3 regions of the Mesorhizobium sp. M1A.F.Ca.IN.020.04.1.1 genome follow, and region 3 is predicted to be linked to each of the others. Evidence: riboswitches for the same ligand, from Rfam matches in the RefSeq annotation. Region 3 holds a riboswitch; each other region holds the start of a gene.
The links. A riboswitch is a leader RNA that binds a small molecule or an ion and turns the genes downstream of it on or off. The one in region 3 is predicted to bind cobalamin.
Positions count from the first base shown of each region.

Region 1: another riboswitch for cobalamin. It lies ahead of EOA49_RS11965 (CbtB domain-containing protein); the one in region 3 lies ahead of EOA49_RS14270 (HoxN/HupN/NixA family nickel/cobalt transporter).
Region 2: another riboswitch for cobalamin. It lies ahead of bluB (5,6-dimethylbenzimidazole synthase); the one in region 3 lies ahead of EOA49_RS14270 (HoxN/HupN/NixA family nickel/cobalt transporter).

Region 1 is NZ_RZSN01000044.1:27,128-34,795, reverse strand. It holds gene EOA49_RS11980 (MFS transporter) at 1-560, shown strand, start outside; gene EOA49_RS11975 (aromatic ring-hydroxylating dioxygenase subunit alpha) at 529-1,728, opposite strand; gene EOA49_RS11970 (gamma-glutamylcyclotransferase) at 1,870-2,556, shown strand; cobalamin riboswitch at 2,627-2,825, shown strand; gene EOA49_RS11965 (CbtB domain-containing protein) at 2,862-3,041, shown strand; gene EOA49_RS11960 (CbtA family protein) at 3,057-3,854, shown strand; gene cobU (bifunctional adenosylcobinamide kinase/adenosylcobinamide-phosphate guanylyltransferase) at 3,847-4,368, shown strand; gene cobO (cob(I)yrinic acid a,c-diamide adenosyltransferase) at 4,370-4,999, shown strand; gene cbiB (adenosylcobinamide-phosphate synthase CbiB) at 5,006-5,995, opposite strand; gene cobD (threonine-phosphate decarboxylase CobD) at 5,994-7,040, shown strand; gene EOA49_RS11935 (tyrosine phosphatase family protein) at 7,043-7,552, shown strand; gene EOA49_RS11930 (creatininase family protein) at 7,568-7,668, opposite strand, start outside.
Region 2 is NZ_RZSN01000033.1:2,227-9,894, forward strand. It holds gene EOA49_RS09820 (hypothetical protein) at 1-111, opposite strand, end outside; gene dxs (1-deoxy-D-xylulose-5-phosphate synthase) at 262-2,175, opposite strand; gene EOA49_RS09830 (pirin family protein) at 2,308-3,228, opposite strand; gene EOA49_RS09835 (DUF2277 domain-containing protein) at 3,237-3,503, opposite strand; gene EOA49_RS09840 (exodeoxyribonuclease VII small subunit) at 3,695-3,946, opposite strand; gene EOA49_RS09845 (histone deacetylase family protein) at 3,950-4,876, opposite strand; cobalamin riboswitch at 4,991-5,169, shown strand; gene bluB (5,6-dimethylbenzimidazole synthase) at 5,212-5,943, shown strand; gene EOA49_RS09855 (aminotransferase class V-fold PLP-dependent enzyme) at 6,292-7,425, shown strand; gene EOA49_RS09860 (D-amino-acid transaminase) at 7,666-7,668, shown strand, end outside.
Region 3 is NZ_RZSN01000058.1:14,979-22,646, forward strand. It holds gene EOA49_RS14250 (ABC transporter ATP-binding protein/permease) at 1-2,004, shown strand, start outside; gene EOA49_RS14255 (nucleoside hydrolase) at 2,131-3,105, shown strand; gene EOA49_RS32625 (hypothetical protein) at 3,136-3,279, opposite strand; gene EOA49_RS14260 (hypothetical protein) at 3,811-4,536, shown strand; gene EOA49_RS14265 (DOPA 4,5-dioxygenase family protein) at 4,782-5,189, shown strand; cobalamin riboswitch at 5,270-5,461, shown strand; gene EOA49_RS14270 (HoxN/HupN/NixA family nickel/cobalt transporter) at 5,551-6,618, shown strand; gene EOA49_RS14275 (HWE histidine kinase domain-containing protein) at 7,147-7,668, opposite strand, start outside.

The DNA of each region.
Region 1 (7,668 bases), on a different contig from region 3:
GCTTCGTCGCGCAGCCGCGGTTGCGCCTCGCGTGGCTGATCGCCTTCGGGCGCTCGTGTTTCTGGACGACCTTCTTCGTCTATGGCCCGCTGTTCATGGTGATCACGGGCGAGGGCAAGCTTGCCGGCGGGCTGCTGGTTTCGGCCGGCAATGCGCTTCTGTTCATGGCGATCTTCTGGGGCAGGGCGGGAAAGCGCTTCGGCGGCCGTCGGACCATGGCTTTCGCCTATTTCGCCATGGCGGCGATGCTCTTCGTGGCCGGCGGCGTCGGCGCCGCCGCGCCGCTGCTCACCGCCGCCTTCCTGCTCGGCGGCGCCTTGTTCACCATTGCGCTCGACGCGCTGGGCTCGACAGCCTTCATGCGCTCAGTGCGTTCCTATGAACGAGCGCAGATGGCGGCTGTCTACCGAACCTATCTCGATTTCTCCGAGCTGACGCCGCCGCTGGTCTATTCGGTGGTGCTCTCCTTCTTCGGTCTCGGCTCGGTGTTCGTCACGCTCGGCCTGTTGGCCGCCTTCTGCGGCTTCTTCACTTGGCGCTATCTGCCGAAGTCGTTTTGATCGGCTGCAACGCCGCATAGCGCCCACGCACCCACTCGTGGAAGCGGCGCAAATCGTACTCCTCGGGCATCAGCACGCCGGCCTGGTGGCGGATCGAGTGCATGCCCTTCTGGTTGATCTCGCAGATCGCGGCGTCCTCCTCCAGCACCTGCGCGCCGAAGGCGACGATGTTGTCGATATCGGTTTGTGCCACGGCATCGGGCGCGAACAGCCATTCGGCGGTGAGTTCCGTCTGCTCCGGCCCGAGCGGGGCGAGACGAACCGTGCGGACATAGTCGACATGGCCGACGACGAACATCGAGGGCAGCGAGGTAGCGTAGGTCTGGCCGGCGGCTCGCTCGGCCGGCGTCAGCCCGGCAAAGACCGGCCCATGGACGCGTCCGTCGCGCGACCAGGTCTCGGCGCCGGCGCGTAGGCCGCCGGAAAACTCCGGCGCATCATTATCCGCATAGCGCGCCCATTCCGGATCGTCATGCCTCGCCATCAGGCCGCGCCCATAGATCGGCACCAGCCGCGACAGGTCCTTGTGCACGCCCGGGCAATGCAGGCATTCGTTGAAGTTCTCCCAGAAGATTTTCCAGTTGCAGTTCATCACCTTGGTGAGCCGGTGCCCGGGGACGAGCGTCTCCAGCGGCCAGTTCGAAAGATCGCGGGAGGCGGAGTCGAAGGAGGCTTCCCCCGAGCCATCGGGATCCTCTGCGAGATTGATGAAGACGAAGCCGCGCCACACTGACAGCGCCACCCGGTAGAGCGGATAATTTTCCTTGTCGAAGCCTTCGGGCAGCGATTTCGATGGGACACGGACGAGATCGCCGCGCAGCGAATAGGACCAGGCGTGGTAGGGGCAGGTGAGCAGCCTTGCCTTCAGCCGCCCTTCGCTTTCCAGGCAGAGCTGCGAGCCGCGATGCCGGCAGGTGTTGTGGAAGGCGCGCAAGCTCCCGGCCTCGTCGCGCAGCACGACGACCTCCTGCGAGCCGATACGCGCGGTTCGAAAGGCAAGAGGTTCCGCGAGATCGGCTTCGCGGCAAACCATGAGCCAGCTCCGATACCAGATCGCTTCGAGATCGAGCCGGTAAGCGTCGGCTTCCCGATAGGCGCTTGCAGGCAACGTCGGCTCGAGGCTGGTGAGGCCATTGTAGCGGCTGTGTTCGCTAGGATTTGGCTGCATGAGCGGCTCCCCTTGGCTGATGACAGCCGACACCCGGGCAGGACCGTTGTCAATTGCGCGGCCATTGTCGCTTCCGGGTGCTGCCCTTAAGGTCACTTCGTAATCGCCTGCGGTTTCGCCGGCTGCCCAGGATTGCAAAGTATGCCTGCAAGAACGATGTCGCTGACCGTGGAACTGGTCGCCCGCTGTTTTCGCGCGGTCGATGACCCGGGGCCCGACCCGGATGCCGAGCATCTCGTGGACAGCGACTATGAAGCCATGCTGGATGCATTCGAGGTCGAGCTACCTGCAACCGAGCCTCTCTGGCTGTTCGGCTACGGCTCGCTGATCTGGAAACCGGAAATCGAGCATTTTGAGGAGCGCGTCGCCGTGGCTCGCGGCTGGCATCGCTCCTTCTGCATGAAGATGACGCGCTGGCGCGGCACCAAGCAAAGCCCCGGCCTGATGATGGCGCTGGATCGTGGCGGCCAATGCAAGGGCGTTGCTTTCCGCCTGAACGGTGGTGACCGCCGGCAGGCGCTGGACAGGCTTTTTCGCCGCGAGATGACGCTGAAGCCGACCAGCTACCGGCCGCGCCTGCTGCAACTCGCAACCGACAAGGGGGCGTTGAGAGCGCTTGCCTTCGTCATCAATCGCAAAGGCACGACCTATGCCGGCCCACTCAACGAAGACGAGGTGGTCGAAAGGCTGGCGACCTCGTGCGGCCACTGGGGTTCAGGCGCCGACTATCTCTACAACACGGTGAAGAACCTCGAACAGCGCGGTATTCACGACCGCCATTTGTGGCGATTGCAGAAGCTCGTCGCCGAGCGGATCGCCGGATCTTAGTCCGAAACCGGTGCCGCAATCACGCTGCGGCGTGACGGAATTTGGTTTGCCGGTCGCGACGATTCTGCCTATAGTCGCTGGCGTCGTCGGTTCCGTTTTTGGAGCCAAGAGGGAATGCGGTGAGGGTGGAGTCTTTGCCCTAAGCCGTGGCTGCCCCCGCAACTGTGTGCGGTAGTCCTCTCCATAGACCACTGAGGTTTGTCCTCGGGAAGGTGGGGAAGGGTGCGAATCCGCGAGCCAGGAGACCTGCCGGCGACAGGAAAGTTGACTTCGATGCCCTCGGGTGGAGGGCGAAAGGACAAGACATGAATACCGCTTCCGTCTCCCTCGGCGCCTCCGTCTCCTCGCAGTTGCGCATCATGCAGCTGGCTCTCGCCGCGCTGCTCGGCATTTTCGTCGTCGGTTTTGTCGGCTTCTCGCACATCGATGCGGTCCACAACGCTGCCCACGACTATCGTCACTCGATGGCTTTTCCCTGCCACTGACGAAGGCCCGATATCATGAATCTGTTTCGCAACGTCGTGTTCGTAGCGGCGATCGCAGGGCTCGTGGCGGGCATCGCGCTTGCCTGCATGCAGGCCTATGCGACCGTGCCGCTGATCCTCAAAGCGGAAGTCTATGAAAAGGCGGGCGGCGGTCATCACCACTACCATGCCGCCAACACTGGAACTGGCACTGCCATGAGCTCGGCCGAACCGGCGGGCAATGCGATGAGCAGCGCCGCTCCTGCGTCGACGGAAGCGGCGGCTCCGACCGAGGACGAGGGCTGGGCTCCGGCCGACGGCTTCGAGCGCTTCGCCTTCAACGTTGTCGCAAACATCGTCACCGGCATCGGCTTCGCGCTGATCCTGGTCGCGGTGTCGGAATTCGCCGGTGGCATCGGCAGCTGGCGCCAGGGCGTGTTCTGGGGCCTTGCCGGTTTTGCGGTTTTCACGCTCGCGCCCGGCCTCGGCCTGCCGCCGGAACTGCCGGCCATGCCGGCGGCGGAACTTCTGCCGCGCCAGATCTGGTGGATTTCGACGGTGGCCGCAACCGCGGTCGGCCTTGGATTGATCGCCTTTCGCAAGTCGCTGCCCTTGGCAATTCTGGCGGTCGTGCTGATCGTCGCTCCGCACGTAGTCGGCGCGCCGCAGCCCGTCAGCTTCGAGACGGCGATTCCCGAGGGGCTGCACCATCAGTTCGTGGTGGCGGTGACCCTCACCGATCTGGTCTTCTGGCTGGTGCTCGGTGCGGCCGTCGGTGTGGTGCGCGGGCGCTTCACCGGTACATCGACCAGCCTGCGCGACAGCTTTGCCTGATCGCGCGGAGGGCCATCTGACCTTCATCATCGGCGGTGCGCGCTCCGGCAAGAGCGCGCATGCCGAGTGCCTGGTGGCGGCAAGCCCGTCGCCTTGGGCCTATATCGCCACCGCGCAGGCCTATGACGAGGAGATGCGCGAGCGCATCGCGCTGCATCGCTCGCGCCGCGGCAAAGGCTGGGTCACCGTCGATGCGCCGCTCGACCTGGTCGGCGCGATCGACGCCTTGCCCGATCACCAGCCGGTGCTTATCGATTGCCTGACATTGTGGCTGAGCAATCATATGCTGGCGGACCACGATATCGAGGCCGAGTGCCGGCGGCTCTCGGATGTGCTTTCGCAGCCGCGCGGACCGTGGTTTGTGGTGTCTAACGAAGTCGGGCTCGGCATCGTGCCGGACAATGCGCTGGCGCGCCGGTTCCGCGACGCCGCCGGGCGGCTCAACCAGCAGGTCGCGGCTGTCGCCGACAGCGTGCTGATGATGGTGGCGGGGCTGCCGCTCAAGGTGAAGTGACATGGGCGAGATCAAAGACACGATCATCGACGACAAGGATGCCGAACGCCATCGAGCCAAGATGGCCAAGCGCAAGGCGGTGCAGGATGCCGAGGTGGCCGGCAAGACGATCGAGAAGGGACTGCTGATCGTCAATACGGGGCCGGGCAAGGGCAAGACCACGGCTGCGTTCGGCCTGGCGCTGAGGATGCTCGGCTACGGCAAGCGCGTCGGCGTCGTCCAGTTCATCAAGGGCAAATGGCACACGGGCGAGAAGGATGCCTTCGCCGCCTTTGGCGATCGCGTCGTCTGGCACGCGATGGGCGAGGGCTTCACCTGGGAGACGCAGGACCTGAAGCGCGACATTGCCGCCGCCGAGGCTGCCTGGGCGAGGGCGCTCGAGCTGATTGCCGACCCGTCGATCAGCCTCGTGGTCCTCGACGAGCTCAACATCGCTCTGCGCTACGACTATCTCGAGCTGGAAAAGGTGGTCGCGGCGCTGAAGGCGCGTCGCGAGGGCCTGCATGTCGTCGTCACCGGCCGCAATGCTAAGCCGCTGCTGGTCGAGGCGGCCGATCTCGTCACCGAGATGGGGCTGACCAAGCACCATTTCGCGGCCGGTGTGAAGGCGCAGCAGGGGATTGAATTCTAAGGCGCCTTAGCCGCCGATCAAAATGGTCAGGTAGATCACCGTCGCCGATAGAATCGCGAACAGGCCGATCAACAGCCCGTCGGCGACGCGATAGAGTTCCAGCGCCTGCCTTATGTCGGTGCTTTCGGCCTCGCGCCTGCCGCCTTCGCCCATGAAGGCATCCTCGACGACCTCGCCGCCATAACTGCGCGGTCCGGCCAGGGCGAGCCCCAGCGCGCCGGCCATGGCGGCTTCCGGCCAGCCGGCATTGGGCGAACGGTGCTTCTTCGCGTCACGCCGCATGACCTGCCAGGCGTTGCGGGGGTCGGCGCCCTTGACGATGAAGGCCGCCAGCACAATCAGCAGGCCGGTGAGCCGCGATGCCGGCAGGTTGACCAGGTCGTCGAAGCGAGCGGCCGCCCGGCCGAAGGCCTCGTATTTCGGCGTGCGGTGGCCGATCATGGAATCGGCGGTGTTGGCGGCCTTGTAGGCAGCACCCCCGGCCAAACCACCGACACCGGTCCATATGGCGGGCGCGACGATGCCATCGGAGAAATTCTCGGCCAGGCTTTCGATCGCGGCGCGGGCAACGCCCGCCCTGTCGAGCTTGTCCGGATCGCGGCCGACGATGCGCGAAACGGCGATGCGGCCGAGCGTCAGGCCGCCGGTCTCCAGCGCATCGGCGACATCCTCGACATGCTCGGCGAGGCTCTTCTGCGACAGAAGCGAGGAGCTGAGGATGGCCGCGATGACCAGGCCGGACGGAAAGATCAGCCAGAGCAGGACATGCAGCGTCAGGCCGATGGCCGCCGGCACCAGCAGGATGACCAGAAGCGCCTGGACGCCGCGGCGGCGACGCAATTCGTCGGAATCGGTGGCGCGGTTGAGCCTGCGATCGAGAAAGGATATCAGCCTGCCGATCCAGGTTACCGGATGACCGATGGCGTTAAACAGCCAGTCCGGGTAGCCAAGGGCACGTTCGATGGCGAGTGACAGGAAAGCGATCAGGATCGACATGAAGCTTCTAAGCGGAGCGATTGCAGCGGTTGATCACGGCGGCAGCCTTGGCCGGGCAAGCGCGCTCTTTCCTCATGCGCCACAGCCTTTCCTTGACCTCTCGACAGGTATCAATCCGCACTCCTATCCGCTTTTCGATCTGCCCGCCACCGCCCTGTCACGATTGCCCGAGCCAGGACGACTGCGCGAATTGGCCGAAATTGCGGCCAAGGCGTATGGCGCGCGGTCGGCGGCGCATGTCGTGGCCGCGCCCGGCACGCAGATCCTGTTGCCGCGGGTCGCTTCGCTGGTGAGGCCCGGCAAGGCACTGGTGCTGGGTCCAACCTATGCCGAGCACGCCAGGGCGGCCGCGATTGCAGGCCATGCGGTTGTGGAGGTGGGCGACTTCGACGCCTTGGCGGACGCTGACCTTGCCGTGCTGGTCAACCCGAACAATCCGGATGGGCGAGTGATCGAAAGGCACCGCCTGGTCGGCCTTGCTGCGCGGCTTCGCGCGAAGGGCGGCCTGCTGGTGGTCGACGAAGCCTTCATGGATGTCGGCCCGGTCCAACACAGCCTGGCCGGCGATGCGGGCGAAGGCGGCATCGTAGTGCTGCGCTCCTTCGGCAAATTCTTCGGCCTTGCCGGCGTCAGGCTTGGTTTCGCGCTGGCCGACCAACAGACCGAGCGGTTGGAGGCGCAGCTTGGGCCATGGGCTGTCGCCGGTCCTGCACTTGAATACGGAATCCGCGCATTGGCGGATGCCGGGTGGCAGGATGACATGCGACAGGGCCTGGCAGCCGATGCCAAGCGCCTCGACGCGCTGCTCAGCCGATTCGGTATCGCGGTCGCCGGCGGCACCAGTTTGTTCCGCTATTTGTCGTTCTCCGATGCTGCCTCCCTGTTCTCCGCTCTTGGCGAACGCGGTATCTTGGTCCGCCATTTTGCCGATCGTCCGCACGCCTTGCGCGTCGGTCTGCCCGGCAGCGAAGAGGAGTGGCAGCGGCTCGAGAGCGCGCTTGCAGCGTGGGCCTCGCGGCGCGACGATGCGCCGAAGGAGTGCTGACGATGATCCATGTCTGTTCGCTGTCGAAGGTGGAGGAGACCGTTGCGAGAACCGGCGCGGAGCGCTTGCTGTCGCTGCTCGCCGACGGCACCGAGATGGTCCGTCCGGCCTCGATACTGGCCGAAAACCATCTGCATCTCGTCATGCACGACATCGTCGCCGCGCAGGAAGGCATGACCATGCCGGGCGAGGAGCATGTGCGCGCGCTGCTCGACTTCGCCTATCGCTGGGACAGGGCCAAACCGATGGTCGTGCACTGCTATGCCGGTATCAGCCGCTCGACGGCATCGGCCTATATCATCGCGGCGGCACTGGCGCCCAAACGCGACGAGGCGGAACTGGCGAAGACGCTGCGCTTTCTCTCGCCGTCAGCGACGCCCAATCCAAGGCTGATTGCCGTTGCGGATATGTTGCTTGGGCGAGAAGGCCGGATGATCGCGGCAGTCGAAGCAATCGGGCGCGGTGCAGATGCCTTTGAAGGGATTCCGTTCGAACTCAGCATTAGAGATTGAGCTCGCACTGTTCCGCTACGCCAGCCAGTCGGCAAGCCTCGCCTTACGCACATCCCTGGCCAGGGTGATGAAGCCATCGGCCTGATGCTCGGCGGTGAGCCGGCCTTTTTCGGCGG
Region 2 (7,668 bases), on a different contig from region 3:
GGCAACGATGTCCATCACCGCCTTTTCGAGGTTGCGGTCGTAACGCGTTTCGGCTGCCACCGGCGCGGCCATGGCACTCAGCAGGGCCATGCCGCAAAGGAACGAATTCATTGTTCTTATCCCCTGCCTAGGACCAGGGTTTTAGCAGGGCGCCCGTTGAAAATCGGCCAAAAGACAAGGTAACCGAACGGCCAAATGAAAACGTAAACAAACAGTTGCAGCCGCAGCCAGCAAACTCAATCGGAGAGCTGAGGTTTCGATTCAGGCGCGCTGCGCCTGCATTCCATGGCCGAGTGCGGCGAAAACCGTCCGCACGATGCCGGTCGTGTCGAGGCCCGCGTCGGCATACATCTTCTCAGGCTTGGCGTGATCGGTGAACTCGTCCGGCAAGACCAGCGGGCGCACCTTGAGACCGTTTTCCAACAGGCCTTCATGGGCAAGGAAATGCAGCACCTGGCTGGCGAAGCCGCCGACCGCGCCCTCCTCTACCGTCACAAGAACCTCATGCGAGCGCGCCAGGCGGCGGATGACATCCTCGTCCAGCGGCTTGGCGAAGCGAGCGTCGGCAACGGTGGTCGAAAGGCCTGCGGCGCCGAGCTCCTCGGCGGCCAGCAGGCAATCCTGCAGCCGCGTGCCGAACGAGAGCAGCGCCACCTTGGTGCCTTCCTTGAGAATGCGGCCTTTGCCGATCTCGAGCACTGAGCCGCGCTCCGGCATGTCGACGCCGACGCCGTTGCCCCGCGGATAGCGGAAGGCGATCGGGCCGCCGTCGTAGTCGGCTGCCGTGCGCACCATATGGCGAAGCTCCGCCTCATCGGCGGCGGCCATGACGACGAAGCCGGGCAGCGAGGCAAGGAAGGTCGTGTCGAAGGCGCCGCAGTGCGTGGCGCCGTCGGCGCCGACGAAGCCGGCACGGTCGATCGGGAAGCGCACCGGCAGTTTCTGGATCGCCACGTCGTGCACCACCTGGTCGTAGGCGCGCTGCAGGAAGGTCGAATAGATGGCGGCGAAAGGCTTGTAGCCTTCGGTGGCGAGGCCAGCGGCGAAGGTCACCGCATGCTGCTCGGCAATGCCGACATCGAAGGTTCGGGCCGGGAACACCTCGCCGAAGAGGTCGAGGCCGGTGCCACTCGGCATGGCGGCGGTGATCGCCACGATTCGTTCGTCCTCGCGCGCCTCCTGGATCAGGCTCTCGGCGAAGACCTTGGTGTAGCTCGGCGCGTTGGCCGGCGCTTTCGCCTGCGCGCCGGTGATGACGTCGAACTTGTTGACGCCGTGATACTTGTCGGCGGCGGCCTCCGCCGGCGCATAGCCCTTGCCCTTCTGGGTAACGACATGGATCAGAATGGGACCGTCGCCATTGTCGCGGACGTTCTTCAGCACCGGGATCAGGTGCTCCAAATTGTGTCCATCGATCGGGCCGATGTGGAAGAATCCCATCTCCTCGAACAGCGTGCCGCCGGTGACGTAACCGCGCGCATGCTCGACGGCGCGGGTGATGGCGCTGTCGGCGCGCTTGCCGAGATAGGAGGTCAGCTTCTTGCCGAAATCGCGCAGGCCGAGATAGGTCTTGCCGGAGGCAAGCCTCGCCAGATAGGCGCTCATTGCGCCGGTCGGCGGGGCGATCGACATGTCGTTGTCGTTGAGGATGACGATCAGGCGGGCATTGAGCGCGCCGGCGTTGTTCATCGCCTCGTAGGCCATCCCGGCGGACATGGCGCCGTCGCCGATGACGGCGATGACATTGTTGCGGCCGCCCGCAAGGTCGCGGCCCATCGCCATGCCGAGGCCGGCCGAAATCGAAGTCGAGGAATGCGCTGCGCCGAAGGGGTCGTATTCGCTCTCTGCGCGCCGGGTGAAGCCGGAGAGACCGCCTTCCTGGCGAAGCGTGCGGATGCGGTCGCGGCGGCCGGTCAGAATCTTGTGCGGGTAGGCCTGGTGGCCAACGTCCCAGATCAGCCGGTCTTCCGGCGTGTTGAAGACATAGTGCAGCGCAACCGTAAGCTCGACGACGCCGAGACCGGCGCCAAGATGGCCGCCGGTGTGCGACACCGCATCGATCAGCTCCGCGCGCAGTTCGGTCGCCAGCTGCGGCAGCTCGCTTTCATCAAGCGTCCGCAAATCCGCGGGGATGCGGACTTTGTCGAGGAGCGGCGTGTCAGGCTTCGGGTTCACTCTGGGACGGCCTGTCAACTTAACCTTGGGTTAACCTTCAAATATGCGCTTTGCTATGCGCGAGATAGGCTGACGGCGCGCCAATGTAAATGCGTGTCAGTGACGCGCCTGGCGCAGAATGTCCATCCTTCGCTAACCTTCCGGCAGCGGAATGAATTCTTCCTCATCGCCAGGAACGATATCGAAGCGGCCCGTCTTCCATTCTTCCTTGGCCTGCTCGATGCGTTCTTTCGAGGACGAAACGAAATTCCACCAGATATAGCGCTTGGAGCCCAGCGACGCTCCGCCGAACAGCATGAAATGCGCGCCGCGCTCGGACGACACGACGATTTCCTCGCCCGGTTTGAACACCAAAAGCCGCTCGGCCGGGAAACGGTCGCCGGCAATCGAAACCTCGCCCTCCAGCGTGTAGATGGCGCGTTCCTCGGCGTCGCCGGGGATTTTGACGCTGGCGCCCGCCGCCAGCCGCAGATCGGCATAGAGCGTTTCCGAGGCGGTCGCGACGGGCGAGCGCAGCCCGGAAAATTCGCCGATGACGACGCGGCCGCTAACGCCCTCGGCATCGATTTCGGGCAGTTGGACGACCGACGTGTTCGCGAACACCGGGGCGATTTCTTCCTTGCTGTCCGGCAGCGCCAGCCAGGTTTGCAGGCCGGAAATCGACATCGGCGCGCCGCGCAATTCCTCGGGCGTGCGCTCGGAATGAACGATGCCGCGGCCGGCGGTCATCAAATTCACGTCGCCCGGCGCGATCACCATTTCGGTGCCGAGCGAGTCGCGATGCCTGATCTTGCCGTCGAACAGATAAGTGACGGTGGAAAGCCCGATATGCGGATGCGGGCGCACGTCGATCGCATGGCCGGCGCGCAGGATGGCCGGACCCATGCGGTCGAAGAAGATGAACGGACCGACCAGCCTGCGCTTCGCCGTCGGCAAGGCGCGGCGAACCTCGAAGCCGCCAATGTCCTTGGCGTTCGGAATGACCATCAACTCGATCTGGTCGCAGGCGAAGTCGTCGCCGGCCTCAGGATCGTTGCCCGGAAAGAAGCTCATGACCGGCGTCAGGCGAAGCGGAGCGCGGATCGGGCCTTCGCCTTGGCGGCCTCTTCCTCGCGGTTGCGCGGATGCTGGGTGGTTTCGAGGCTGTCAAGCAGCTCGCGCGCGGCGGCGGCGATCGCCTCGACGGCGTGGTTGAAGGCATGCTCGTTGCGCTTGGACGGCTTGGTCGCGCCGCTCAGCTTGCGAACGAACTGCAGCGCCGCGTCATGGACCTCGTCGTCGGTCGCCGGCGGATCGAAGTTGAACAGGGTCTTGATGTTTCGGCACATGCTTTAACTCCTTACCTGCTTTCTGCCCGAACCGGTCTGACATTGTGCACCGAGGTGTGTTGAGATTCAGGTCAGACCGAGCCGAAAATGGCGGGTTCCGAGAACCGGACCGGAGCGTACTTGAAGGACGTGAGCACCGGAACCGCAGAAAGCCGCGTTTGCAGGCGGCCTCACCTGAATATCAATACACCTCACTCGGCGTCGAGCGGCTCCGTTCCAACCGGCTTGCCGTCGCGCGAGAGCCTGATCTTCTCGACCTTGTCCTCGGCGGCCTTGAGCAAGCGGTCGCAATGAGCCTTCAGCGCCTCGCCGCGCTCGTAGATCTTGATCGACTGGTCGAGCGGAACGTCGCCGCGCTCCAGATCATCGACGATCTTCTCCAGCGCGTCGAGCGCCTGTTCGAAGCTCATCGCCTTGACGTCTTGGTTAGCTTCATCAGCCATCATTCATCCCTTCATCAGCCGCCCGACATGGGCGGCGACCGAAAATGCCAATCCTTGCAGATCGTAACCGCCCTCCAGCAGGCTGACGAGCCGGTTGCCGCTGTGGCGCCCGGCGCGCTCCATCAGCTGGCCGGTCGCCCAGTCGAAATCATCCTCGGTCAGGTTGATCGCGGCCAGCGGATCGCGATGGTGCGCATCGAAACCGGCGGAAATGATGATCAGATCCGGCTGGAAGGCGTCGATCGACGGCAGCACGCGCGACAGGAAGGCGTCGCGGAACGTGTCGCTGCCGGTGCTCGGCGCAAGCGGCGCGTTGACGATGTTGCCGGCGCCGGTCTCGCTCTTGGCACCGGTGCCCGGATAGAGCGGCATCTGGTGGGTCGAGCAATAGAGCACCGACGGATCGTCCCAGAAAATGTCCTGCGTGCCGTTGCCGTGATGCACATCCCAATCGACGATGGCGACGCGCTCGGCCAGATGCTTCTCCTGCGCATAACGGGCGGCGATCGCCGCGGTGTTGAACAGGCAAAAGCCCATCGCGGTCGCTTTTTCGGCGTGATGGCCGGGCGGACGCGCGGCAACGAAGACATTGGCGGCGCGGCCCTCGAACACATCGTCGACTGCGGCGTTGGCCGCGCCGATCGCCGTCACCGCCGCCTGCCAGCTTTTCGGGCTGGCGCTGGTGTCGGCATCGATCGAGACGATTCCCGACTCGGGAATCGCAGCGCGGACACGGCCGACGAAATCCTCCGGATGCGCGTAAAGGATCGTCGCCTCGTCGCCTTCCGGCGCCTCGACGCGGTCGAGGGCCGAAAAAGCCTCATCGTCGAGCACGCGCTCGATGGCGCGCAAACGGTCGGGCCGCTCGGGGTGGCCGGGCGGCGTGAGGTGTTCCAGGAATACCGGATGAGTGTAGAGACGAGTGGTCATGGCGCCTAATCTAGGCACCTGTCGCACGGATAGCCATGTTTCAGCGCCGAATGATTGGGGAAATCGCGCCCAATCGTGTCGCTGGCGGCATTGGCCCGGCTTCGGCTTCGCGATAAGGTCGCGTCGCTGCCTGGTGCCCGCAACGCGGGAGAATCGGGAACACGGTTGAAATCCGTGGCGTGCCCAACGCTGTGAGGGGGACCGCGCCGGCAAACGCCACTGTCCCAGACGGGAAGGCGCCGGATGCGGGTCGATCCCGAGCCAGAAGACCGGCCCGGCAGACATGGTCATCCGCATGGTCAGGCGGAGGACTGCTTATCGCAAGGGGACAAGCGATGCAGGCACGAACAGCCGCCGCCGGCGGCGATGACTTTGACCAATTGGCGCGCGACGCTGTCTACCGGGCCATGTTCACCCGGCGCGACGTGCGCAGCCATTTCCTTGCCGACGATCTCGACGACAGCGTTTTGGCGCGGCTGCTCACCGCGGCACACCACGCGCCGTCGGTCGGCTACATGCAGCCCTGGAACTTCATCATCATCCGGGACGCCACAAGGCGGCGGCAGGTGCGCGACCTTTTCCTCGCCGCGCGCGAACAGGAACTGCCGGCGATCGAGGTGGAGCGGCGGGCGCTCTACCGCAAGCTGAAGCTCGAGGGCATCTGCGAAAGCCCGCTCAACCTGTGCATCACCTGCGACCGCCAGCGCTCGAATAACTCGCCGCTCGGGCGCTGGCACAATCCGGAGATGGACCTCTACAGCACCGTCTGCGCGGTGCAGAATTTCTGGCTCGCGGCGCGGGCGGAAGGCGTCGGGGTCGGCTGGGTGAGCATCATCGAGCCCGAAGCGCTGAAGCGACTGCTGTCGATCCCCGAGCACGTCACGCCGATCGCCTATCTCTGCGTCGGCCGTGTCTCGGAATTCGCGCCAAGGCCCGACCTCGAAGCGCATGGCTGGGGCAAGCGCCTGCCGCTGCCCGAGCTGGTGATGAGCGAGACCTTTTGCGGCGCCGGCGAGGCGCCGCTCAAATCGGCGATCGCTCGTCTCGGAGAACGATTGAAGCCTTAGAACCGCTCGGCGTTCCATAGACCCGCACCAACCGCAACGCGCCATCGCGCTTCGCGTTTGCGCAATGGCGCATTGGCAGGCCTGACCGTCGTTGCCCGCTCTCAGAAAACCGGGGATTGCTCGCGCATCGCTTGACAACGTGACGGTTCTTCTTGGCGTGGTTGGGCCGGATCTCCGCACTCGCTTCCTCACTGCTAACCCTGTGCCAAGCGATGTCGTTCTCGGGCTTCAACGTCTGGTGAATTCACCGGCGTTCGGAATTAAATTCTGTCTTCTCATGTGAATAGGCAGATTGAGCTGGGCTTCGGCGCTTATTGTCGGGCGATAGATGAGACCCGGCGCGTTCCCATGAACTTTTTTGCAATAGATCGGTCCGCCGAACATGAGGGCGAAGCGGAATGGGAGCGCATCCGCGCAAAATACCCGCCGCAAGAACCATTCCTCAACTTGAACAACGCCGCGGTCAGTCCCCCACCGACTGTTGTCGAGGAAGCGACGGTTGACGCCTACCGCTTCATCAGTCGCAATCCCGACTACAATATGTGGAGCAAGCTCGACACAGCACTTCCTCATATCAAACGCGAGCTGGCGGAACTGATCGATTGCAGCCCCGGAGAGATCGCGCTGAACCGGAATTCGTCGGAGGGTCTTTCGACAGCGATCTTCGGAATACCGCTGACTAAGGGCGATCAAGTGCTGATCTCGCCTTGGGACTACCCCAGCGTTCGTGCGGGCTGGCTGCAGCGGCAACAGCGCGAGGGCATCGAGGTTGTAAACTGCACCTTCGACCTCATGGACAGCGACGACGACATCATCGAATCCTATGTTCAGGCGATGACCCCGCGTACCCGCGTCCTGCAGCTGACTCACATGTACCACTGGAACGGGCGTGTCCTGCCGGTGAACCGGCTCTGCGAGATCGCGCGGGAGCGCGACATCATGACTGTCGTCGACGGTGCCCAGACTTTTGCTCAGATGCCGGTCAGCTTCCGCGAACTCGATTGCGATTTTTTTGTCACCAGCCTGCACAAGTGGCTCGGTGCTCCTATCGGCAACGGGATGCTGGTCGTCAGCGAACGCCGGATCGATACCACCTGGCCATTGCTTGCACCTTTCGACCAGCCCGCGGTGCACATAGACAGATTCGACCATTGGAATCTCGGCACCTACAATTCCGCTGTCCAGGCAGGAATCGCGCCCGCAATTCAATTCCACAAGGCGATCGGCGCGGAACGGATGCATGCGCGACTGCGCGAACTCACCCGATATTGGGTAGGTCTCGTCCAGGACATTCCCGGTTTCAGGCTCCATACGCCGACCGACACGGGACAGCCTCGCTGCGATAAGTCTGTTTTCGATCGACAGCATCGACATGCAGCAACTCGAGCGCGACCTTCGCGAGAAACACCAGGTCCACGTGAAATACCGCAAGGTCGAGCACGTCGAGGGTTTGCGGGTTTCGCCACACATTTACATGCTTAAGCGCGATCTTGATGCCTTTGTCGCCGCGCTGCGAAGCGCTGTGGAGTGAACCGACGAATTTCTCGGGGCTGTGCCTGACCTTAGCCGCCTGCTGTCTGGCGAATAGCGTTTTCGCAGTCGAGGGGTGCAGGATGGCAGCGCCGCTATTTGCGCTTGAAGCTGCCTAGGCCTGCACCCTGACAAGAGTTCAATAGTTTCGCTCAAGGCCGTGAGCGTGGTCTGCATTTTTGAGGTCTATCAATG
Region 3 (7,668 bases):
CGGCCGGAAAAGTCGCCGCCGGAAAGCTTGCATCCGGAAAGACCCCGCGAAGAGAAGTCGCAACCGAAGCAATCGCCCGAGCACGAGGAGCCGGCCGAAGCGACGCCGGAGGCCGTCGGCGAACCGGCGCCGCCGCCGCCGGAATCCGTCGAGCCCGGTCCGAAGCTGACGCCCGAGGAGGCCGAGCAGGCGCGCAGGAAGTACCTGTTTAGGCGGTTCTGGATCAGCGGGCGCGGCTACTGGGGCCGGAATGGCGACAAGCTCGCATGGCCGTTTACGATTGGGCTGCTGGTGCTGATCTGCGTCAATGTCGGCTTCCAGTATGGCATCAATGTCTGGAACCGCGCCTTCTTCGACGCCATCGAGCAGCGCAATGTCCACACCGTCTATATGCTGAGCGCCGTCTTCGTGCCGCTGGTTGCCGGAAGCGCCAGCCTCGTCGTCGTTCAGGTCTACCTGCGTATGACGATCCAGCGCCGCTGGCGCTCCTGGCTCACCACATCTGTCATCGCGCGCTGGCTGGCCAGCGGCCGCTACTATCAGCTGAACCTCGTCGCCGGCGACCACTCGAACCCCGAAGCCCGTCTCACCGAAGATCTGCGCATCGCCACCGAGTCCCCCGTCGATTTCATCTCCGGCGTCCTCAACGCCTTTCTGGCGGCCTCGACCTTTATCGTCGTGCTGTGGACCATCGGCGGCGCGCTCACCTTGCCGCTCGGCCGCGAGAGCATCACCATCCCCGGCTTCCTCGTCGTCACCGCGGTCATCTACGCCGCCATCACCTCGACCTCGATGGTGGTCATCGGCCGCCATTTCGTGCAGCTTTCGGAGCGCAAGAACCAGGCGGAAGCCGAATTCCGCTACACGCTGACACGCGTGCGCGAAAACGGCGAGAGCATCGCGCTGCTCGGCGGAGAGGCGGAGGAGCGCAGCGGAATCGACAGGAATTTCGGCCATGTGCTGAGGCAATGGGCGCTGCTGACCGGACAGCACATGCGCACCGCGATTGTCTCGCAAGGGTCGATGCTGTTCGCGCCGGTGGTGCCGGTGCTGCTCTGCGCGCCGAAATTCCTCGAAGGCTCGATGTCGCTCGGCCAGGTCATGCAGGCGGCCTCCGCCTTTGCCATCGTGCAAGGCGCGTTCGGCTGGCTGGTCGACAATTATCCGCGCCTGGCCGATTGGAACGCCTCGGCGCGCCGCGTCGCTTCGCTGATGATGTCGCTCGACGGGCTGGAGCGCGCCGAAGAGAGCGAGTCCTTTGGGCGCATCCGGCGCGGCGAGACGCAAAACGGCGCCATGCTCAGCCTGGACGATCTCTCCGTCACCCTCAACGACGGCACCGGCGTGGTCAAGGAGACGAAGGTCGAGATCAACCCGGGCGAGCGGGTGCTGGTCGCCGGCGAATCCGGCACCGGCAAGTCGACGCTGGTGCGGGCCGTCGCGGGCCTGTGGCCCTGGGGCGGCGGCAGCGTCAATTTCCATGCCGGCAAGCGGCTGTTCATGTTGCCGCAACGCCCCTACATCCCGACCGGCACGCTGCGGCGCGCGGTCGCCTATCCGGCCGCCGCCGACAACTGGACGGTGGACGAGATCGACGCCGCCCTCGACAAGGTCGGCCTCGGCTACCTGCGGGACAGGATCGAGGAAGAGGCGCCGTGGGACCAGACGCTCTCCGGCGGCGAAAAGCAGCGCCTCGCCTTCGCGCGCCTGCTGCTGCACGAGCCAGACATCGTCGTGCTGGACGAGGCGACCTCGGCGCTGGACGAGAAGAGCCAGGACAAGATGATGCAGACGGTGGTCCAGGCATTGCCGAAGGTCACCGTCATCAGCGTCGCCCACCGCGCCGAGCTGGAAGCTTTCCACAGCCGCAAGATCACGCTGGAGCGGCGCGAAGGCGGCGCGAAGCTGGTCAGCGATGTGGAGCTGGCGCCGCGCAGGGGCAAGCGCAACGTGTTCGCGCGGGCGCTGTGGGGGAGCGGGGCGAGAGGAGGGCCGGCGCGCTGAGGGCGGCATCAAGGGCAGGGCGGCAAGAGCGTCCGTTGTGGTGATCGCGCTTCGGCCGGATGGCAACCTTGACGTCACCAGAGGCCCCGGTCTGTAATCGCCGCAGGCCAGGGAGAGGCGACCCCCATGGAAAAGATCATCCTCGACTGCGATCCGGGGCACGACGATGCCATCGCCATCCTGCTTGCGGCCGGCAACCCGAACATCGACCTTCTCGGCATCACCACGGTTTCGGGCAACCACAATGTCGAGAACACCACGCGCAATGCGCTCTCCGTATGCACGGCCTACGGCATAAAGGTGCCGGTGGCGAAAGGCTCGCCCGGCCCGCTGATCATCGACCAGGTGCTGGCCGTCGAGATCCACGGCGAGACCGGGCTCGATGGCCCGGATCTGCCGCCCGCCTCGTTCGAGCTCGACAAGCGCCATGCCGTCGACTTCATCATCGAGACGGTCATGGCGCATGAGCCGAAAACCGTCACGCTGGTGCCGGTCGGGCCCTACACCAACATCGCTCTGGCCGTGCGCAAGGAGCCGCGCATCGTCGAGCGGGTGAAGCGGGTCGTCGCGATGGGCGGAAGTTTCACGCGCGGCAACATCACGCCGGCGGCCGAGTTCAACGTCTATGCCGACCCGGAGGCCGCAGACGTGGTGTTCCGCGCCGCTTGGGACGTCACCATGGTGGGGCTTGACCTCACGCACCAGGCCTTGGCCACCCCCGACCTGCAGGACAGGGTGCGCGCCGTCGGCGGGCCGCTCGCCAAATTCATCCTCGACATCTGGGAATTCATTGCGACCACGCATGGCGGCCTGCTGCAGATAGCCTATCCCGCCGTCCATGACGCCTGCTGCGTGGCGGCGATGATCGACGCAGGCGTCTTCACCACCGAGAAGGCCGATATCCGCGTCGAGCTTGCCGGACGGTGGACCAAGGGCATGACGGTCTGCAATTTCGAGAAGCTGGGCGGCATGCGCCATTTCGGCGGCACGGCGAGCGAGCAGGTCGATTTCCGCCATACCGTGGCGATGAAGCTCGACCATGCGAAATTCTGCGACCTGATCGTCGATGCGCTCGAGCGCCTCACCAGTCAAAAGGCGTGAGGCGCTCCAGGGGCAAGGCCTAGCCGGCCCTCACAGCAGGAACGATTGCCTGTCGCGCAATGTGGCGCTCATGGCGGCGATGCCGGTCTCGATCTCGCGCTTGTTGGCCAGGATCGCATCGCCGGCCGCACCCTCGACCGTCGATCGCAACAGGTCGGCCTGGCCGACCAGCACCGCATCCTTGTCGGCCAGCGCGACGAGCGTTGCGGCTTCGAGCCGGTAGCGCGGGCGCCTTGCCGCCCTGGGCGACTCTCAAGCCTCCAGGCCCGCGCACGCCAGGAAGTGGGAGAGAATTGGCCCGGCGAAGCCGAGACGGCCATTTCGACGAGAGCCCGGCGTCGGCATCAGCAACCGGCACTGGCACGGTGGTGTCCTTGTTCTGTTGCTTTTTAGTTGAAACTAATTTGAAAGTTACCCGTTAGCAGCGCGTAGGCGAGCTCAAACTTGCCCTGCTGTCGACAGCTAAGTTGAAAGGAGAAGTCCTAAGCCTTTTTCAGTGCTTGGCGTTGCCGAGACCGCTTTTCTATCATTCGTCTTTCGAGCGGCCTCCAGCCGCGCCGGTCACCGCCGAGGCCGATGCCTGGCAGGGCGAGAAGTCGCCATCGCTCGGCACGCATTCGCGCGACGAAGGCTTCGCAGACCGCTGTCGAGCGGAACGCTCGATGAGGAGCCACACAAGGTTGGCCTTGGAACAAAGGTCTGGCCATGAAAAAATACCTAGCAGCCGCGCTGGCGATCGCCATCCCGATCGGGCCTGCCTCGGCGCTTGACGTCGGCGTGGGCGGCAAGGTCGGCGGCATCGGCGTGGGCGCCGGATTGGGCGCCGGTTCGCAAGGCGTGTCGGCGGGCGTGGGCGCCAGTGCCGACGGTGTCGGCGGCGCAAACGTCGGCGCATCGACCGGCGGCGGATCGCTCGGCGTCAATGCCGGCGGCAATCTGGGCAGCACCAGCACAGGCGTGTCGACAAGCGTGGGCGCCGCCGCCGCGGGCGACGATCCTTCCGCCGTCAGCGGATCGGCTGCCTCTGCGCAGAACCCGGCCGCGGTGCCGACAGCCCCTGCTTTGGCCAAAAGCGCGACGCAGACCATTGTGCTGCCTCCAGTGCTGAGGCCCTCCAGATCCGCCGGCGGCGACCTCCGGCGGGTCACCAAAGGCTATCGCATCGCGCCGCTGTCACCTCCGAAGGCGATACCCGGCACGCCGGCCGCCGTAGTGCGCGCCTGTCGCGCCGCGATCGCGGCGGCCGCCAAGCCCCTCGGCGCCGTGCGTGTTTACACGGTCAGCGCCGGCCCCTTGCGTCAACGCCGAAGCGGGCTCAACGCGCCGATCGAGGTGCGCATAGACTATGACGGGCGAGGCGGCATCGAAGTGAGGCAGGCGAAAGTCGGCTGTCGCCTAAATGCGAAGGGCGCGGTCACCGCGGTGATTTAGAGGCAAAGGCACAACGGCCGTTGCCATCCTTCCTGCCGGTTGCAACCTCGGCGGTTTGGCAATTCCTCGCCCCCACAAGGTGGACGGGAGAGGTGGCTCGGCGCAGCTGAGACTGAGCGGGGGAGCGCCATATCCGATAACCCTGCCGACCGCAGGCGCGGACCTCAGCCGGCTGCAGACAAGGCGCCCGCGCTTCGGCTAGAGTTCCGCCGGGCGCAAAAAAATCATCGAAGGGGAGCATCGCGATGAACGAAGTCAGGCCGATCGCCGAGATCGCCAGCTATCACGCCCATATCTACTACGGCGGGGAAGCCGAGCGGCAGCATGCCGAATGGCTGCGCCAGCGCATCGCAGAACGGTTCCGCGTGCGCCTGGGCAACTGGCGCGACGAGCCGGTCGGCCCGCACCAGCAAGCCATGTACCAGGTCTCCTTCGCGACCGAGATTTTTGCCACGCTGGTTCCCTGGCTGATGCTGAACCACGGCGGCCTGAGCATCCTCATCCATCCCAACACCACCAACCCCAAGCGCGACCACCTTATCGACCCGATCTGGATCGGCCGGGCACTGCCGGTGAAGGGCGACGTGCTTGGCGAGGAGGACGAGGCAGAGGAATCGCTGGAGGTGAATACCGAGCCGACGCTGGGGGTGTGAGGGGGGCGCGGCGATCTCGTCACGATGGCGTGAGAGGCGGCTGGCCGTCGGAGTTGTTGATTGACTGGCCAACCGCGGTGTGGCGAATTCGCGCCGATGGTTCCCTTCGGGGATCAAAAGGGAACGCGGTGCGGAGAAATCCAAAGCCGTGGCTGCCCCCGCAACTGTAAGCGGCATGCCGTTTTCACGATGCCACTGGCTGCATGGGCCGGGAAGGCGAAAGCGGCGGCAATCCGCGAGCCAGGAGACCTGCCATCATGGACGTCAAAGCAGAACATCGGACGGGGTGATCCGGTGTGCGCGCCTGGCCGGACGGCGGGGCGAGTTCCCTGCGATGACAGGCAACGTCAAAGGCAGAACCATGCTGATCCAACTATCGAAAATGCTGAACAAAACCGCGCCCGACCTGAAGGCCAGGCTGATTACAATCTACGGCGCGCTCGCCATTCTCAACGTCGGGGCGTGGCTGTGGGCTTTCGTCGCCTTCCACGACAAGCCGACATTGCTTGGCGTCGCTCTCGTCATTTATGGCCTCGGCTTGCGCCATGCCGTCGATGCCGACCACATAGCGGCCATCGACAATGTCACGCGCAAGCTGATGCAGAACGGCAAACGGCCGGTCTCCGTCGGTTTCTTTTTCGCACTCGGCCATTCGACGATCGTCGTCATCGTCGCTGCGGCTATCGCGGCGGCAACGTCCCTGCTCGGCCGTTTCCAGACCCTTCAGGAGATTGGCGGCACCATCAGTACCGGCGTTTCCGCACTCTTCCTGCTCGCCATCGCGGCGATGAACATCGTCATCTTCTTCTCGATCTACAGAAGCTATCGGCGGGTGCGGGCCGGTGGGGCGTTTGTCGAGGAGGATCTGGACCTGCTGCTCAACAATCGCGGCTTCCTGGCCCGCGTCTTCCGCCCGATGTTCCGGCTGGTGTCGCGCAGCTGGCACATGTTCCCACTTGGTTTCCTCTTCGGCCTTGGCTTCGACACCGCGACCGAAGTCGCCATGTTCGGCGTGTCCGCGGCACAAGCGGCCAAGGGCGTGCCGTTCGAGGCCATTCTGGTCTTCCCGGTGCTTTTCGCGGCCGGTATGTCACTGGTCGACACGACCGATGGTGTGATGATGCTCGGCGCCTATGAGTGGGCCTTCGTCAAGCCGATCCGCAAACTGTACTACAACATGACGATCACCCTGGTGTCGGTCCTTGTCGCAGTACTGATCGGCGGCATCGAGGCGCTCGGCCTGATCGGTGACAAGTTCGGTCTGTCGGGCGGCTTCTGGAACGGCGTCGGCACGCTCAACGACAATTTCAACAATCTGGGCTTCGCCATTATGGGCATCTTCATCGCCGCCTGGGCGATCTCCTATGTCGTCTACAAGGCCAAGGGGCTGGACGATGTGGAGATCGGATCCGCAGCAAAGAATTCATAAGCCGCCGGCGGCGGCTGGCTGCAGCAGGCCAGCCGCATCTCTCTGCCATCAGACGCCGGCGGGCTGCCAGCCTGCCGCCTTGAATGCCTCGGCATCGGGAAGCCGATGACGGCAAAGGTCGATCGCCGCCCCGTCAGCGGTGCTCGGCTTGACATTCTTGTTCCCGTTCACTGTTGGCAGACAGCGACAGGAGATCGCCGGCCCGTGCGCACGCGCTTCAAGGCATGCTGAGGAGCCGTAGCCCAAGCCTTTGGAAGTGTGACGGAATTCTGCGCTTGGATAAGCCAGGGGTTAAGGCCTGGGATAAGCCCCATAATCCATAAGCCAGAATCCAGAGTCCAAATATCCAGAGTCCAGAACAGAAAAGCTGGCGCTTTTCTGTTCTAAAAAAGCGGGGAAGGGGAAAGCAAAAATGGGAGCAGCGCAAGCCATTCGGCGTACGGCGCTACGGCGAGGGCTCGGCGGCGCCAGCGAGCTTCCGACGTGGCGGCGAGCCGCCCTGTTCGGTCTCCCAGGATGCAACCGGCCTCACGTCAGCCCGGCGATCTGCTCATCGCCGTCCAGCTCCGCCCCGCCGGCGACGACCACGTTGGCGAGCGGCGCCGAGAGCGTCCAGCGAACGAGGCCGGGCAGCCGTTCCATGGAGGCGCTGCCGGAGAGGCTGGTGGGGACGACGCGCTGGAGAACGACGCTGCCGAAGCCTTTATGCGGGTTGGCATCGGCGGCCGCGGGAGGTTCGGAAAAATGTTCCTCCCAGACCAGCTCGAAATCGCTGCCTTCGGGGGCCGGTGCTACCCGCCCGTCCATCCGCACGGTTCCGGCGTCGCCGGCCAGGGCGCCGTATTTCGTCGCGTTGGTGCCCAGCTCATGCAGCGCCATGCCGATGTTCTGCACCGCGTTCAGCCGCAACGTCACGTCCGGCCCGCAAGGCGAGATTCGCTCTTCGTGTCCGAACGGCCGCAGATGTTCGCGCACAAGGTCGGCCATGCCTGCGCCGCGCCAGTCGTTGAGCACCAAGAGGTCGTGCGAGCGCGACAGCGCCATGATGCG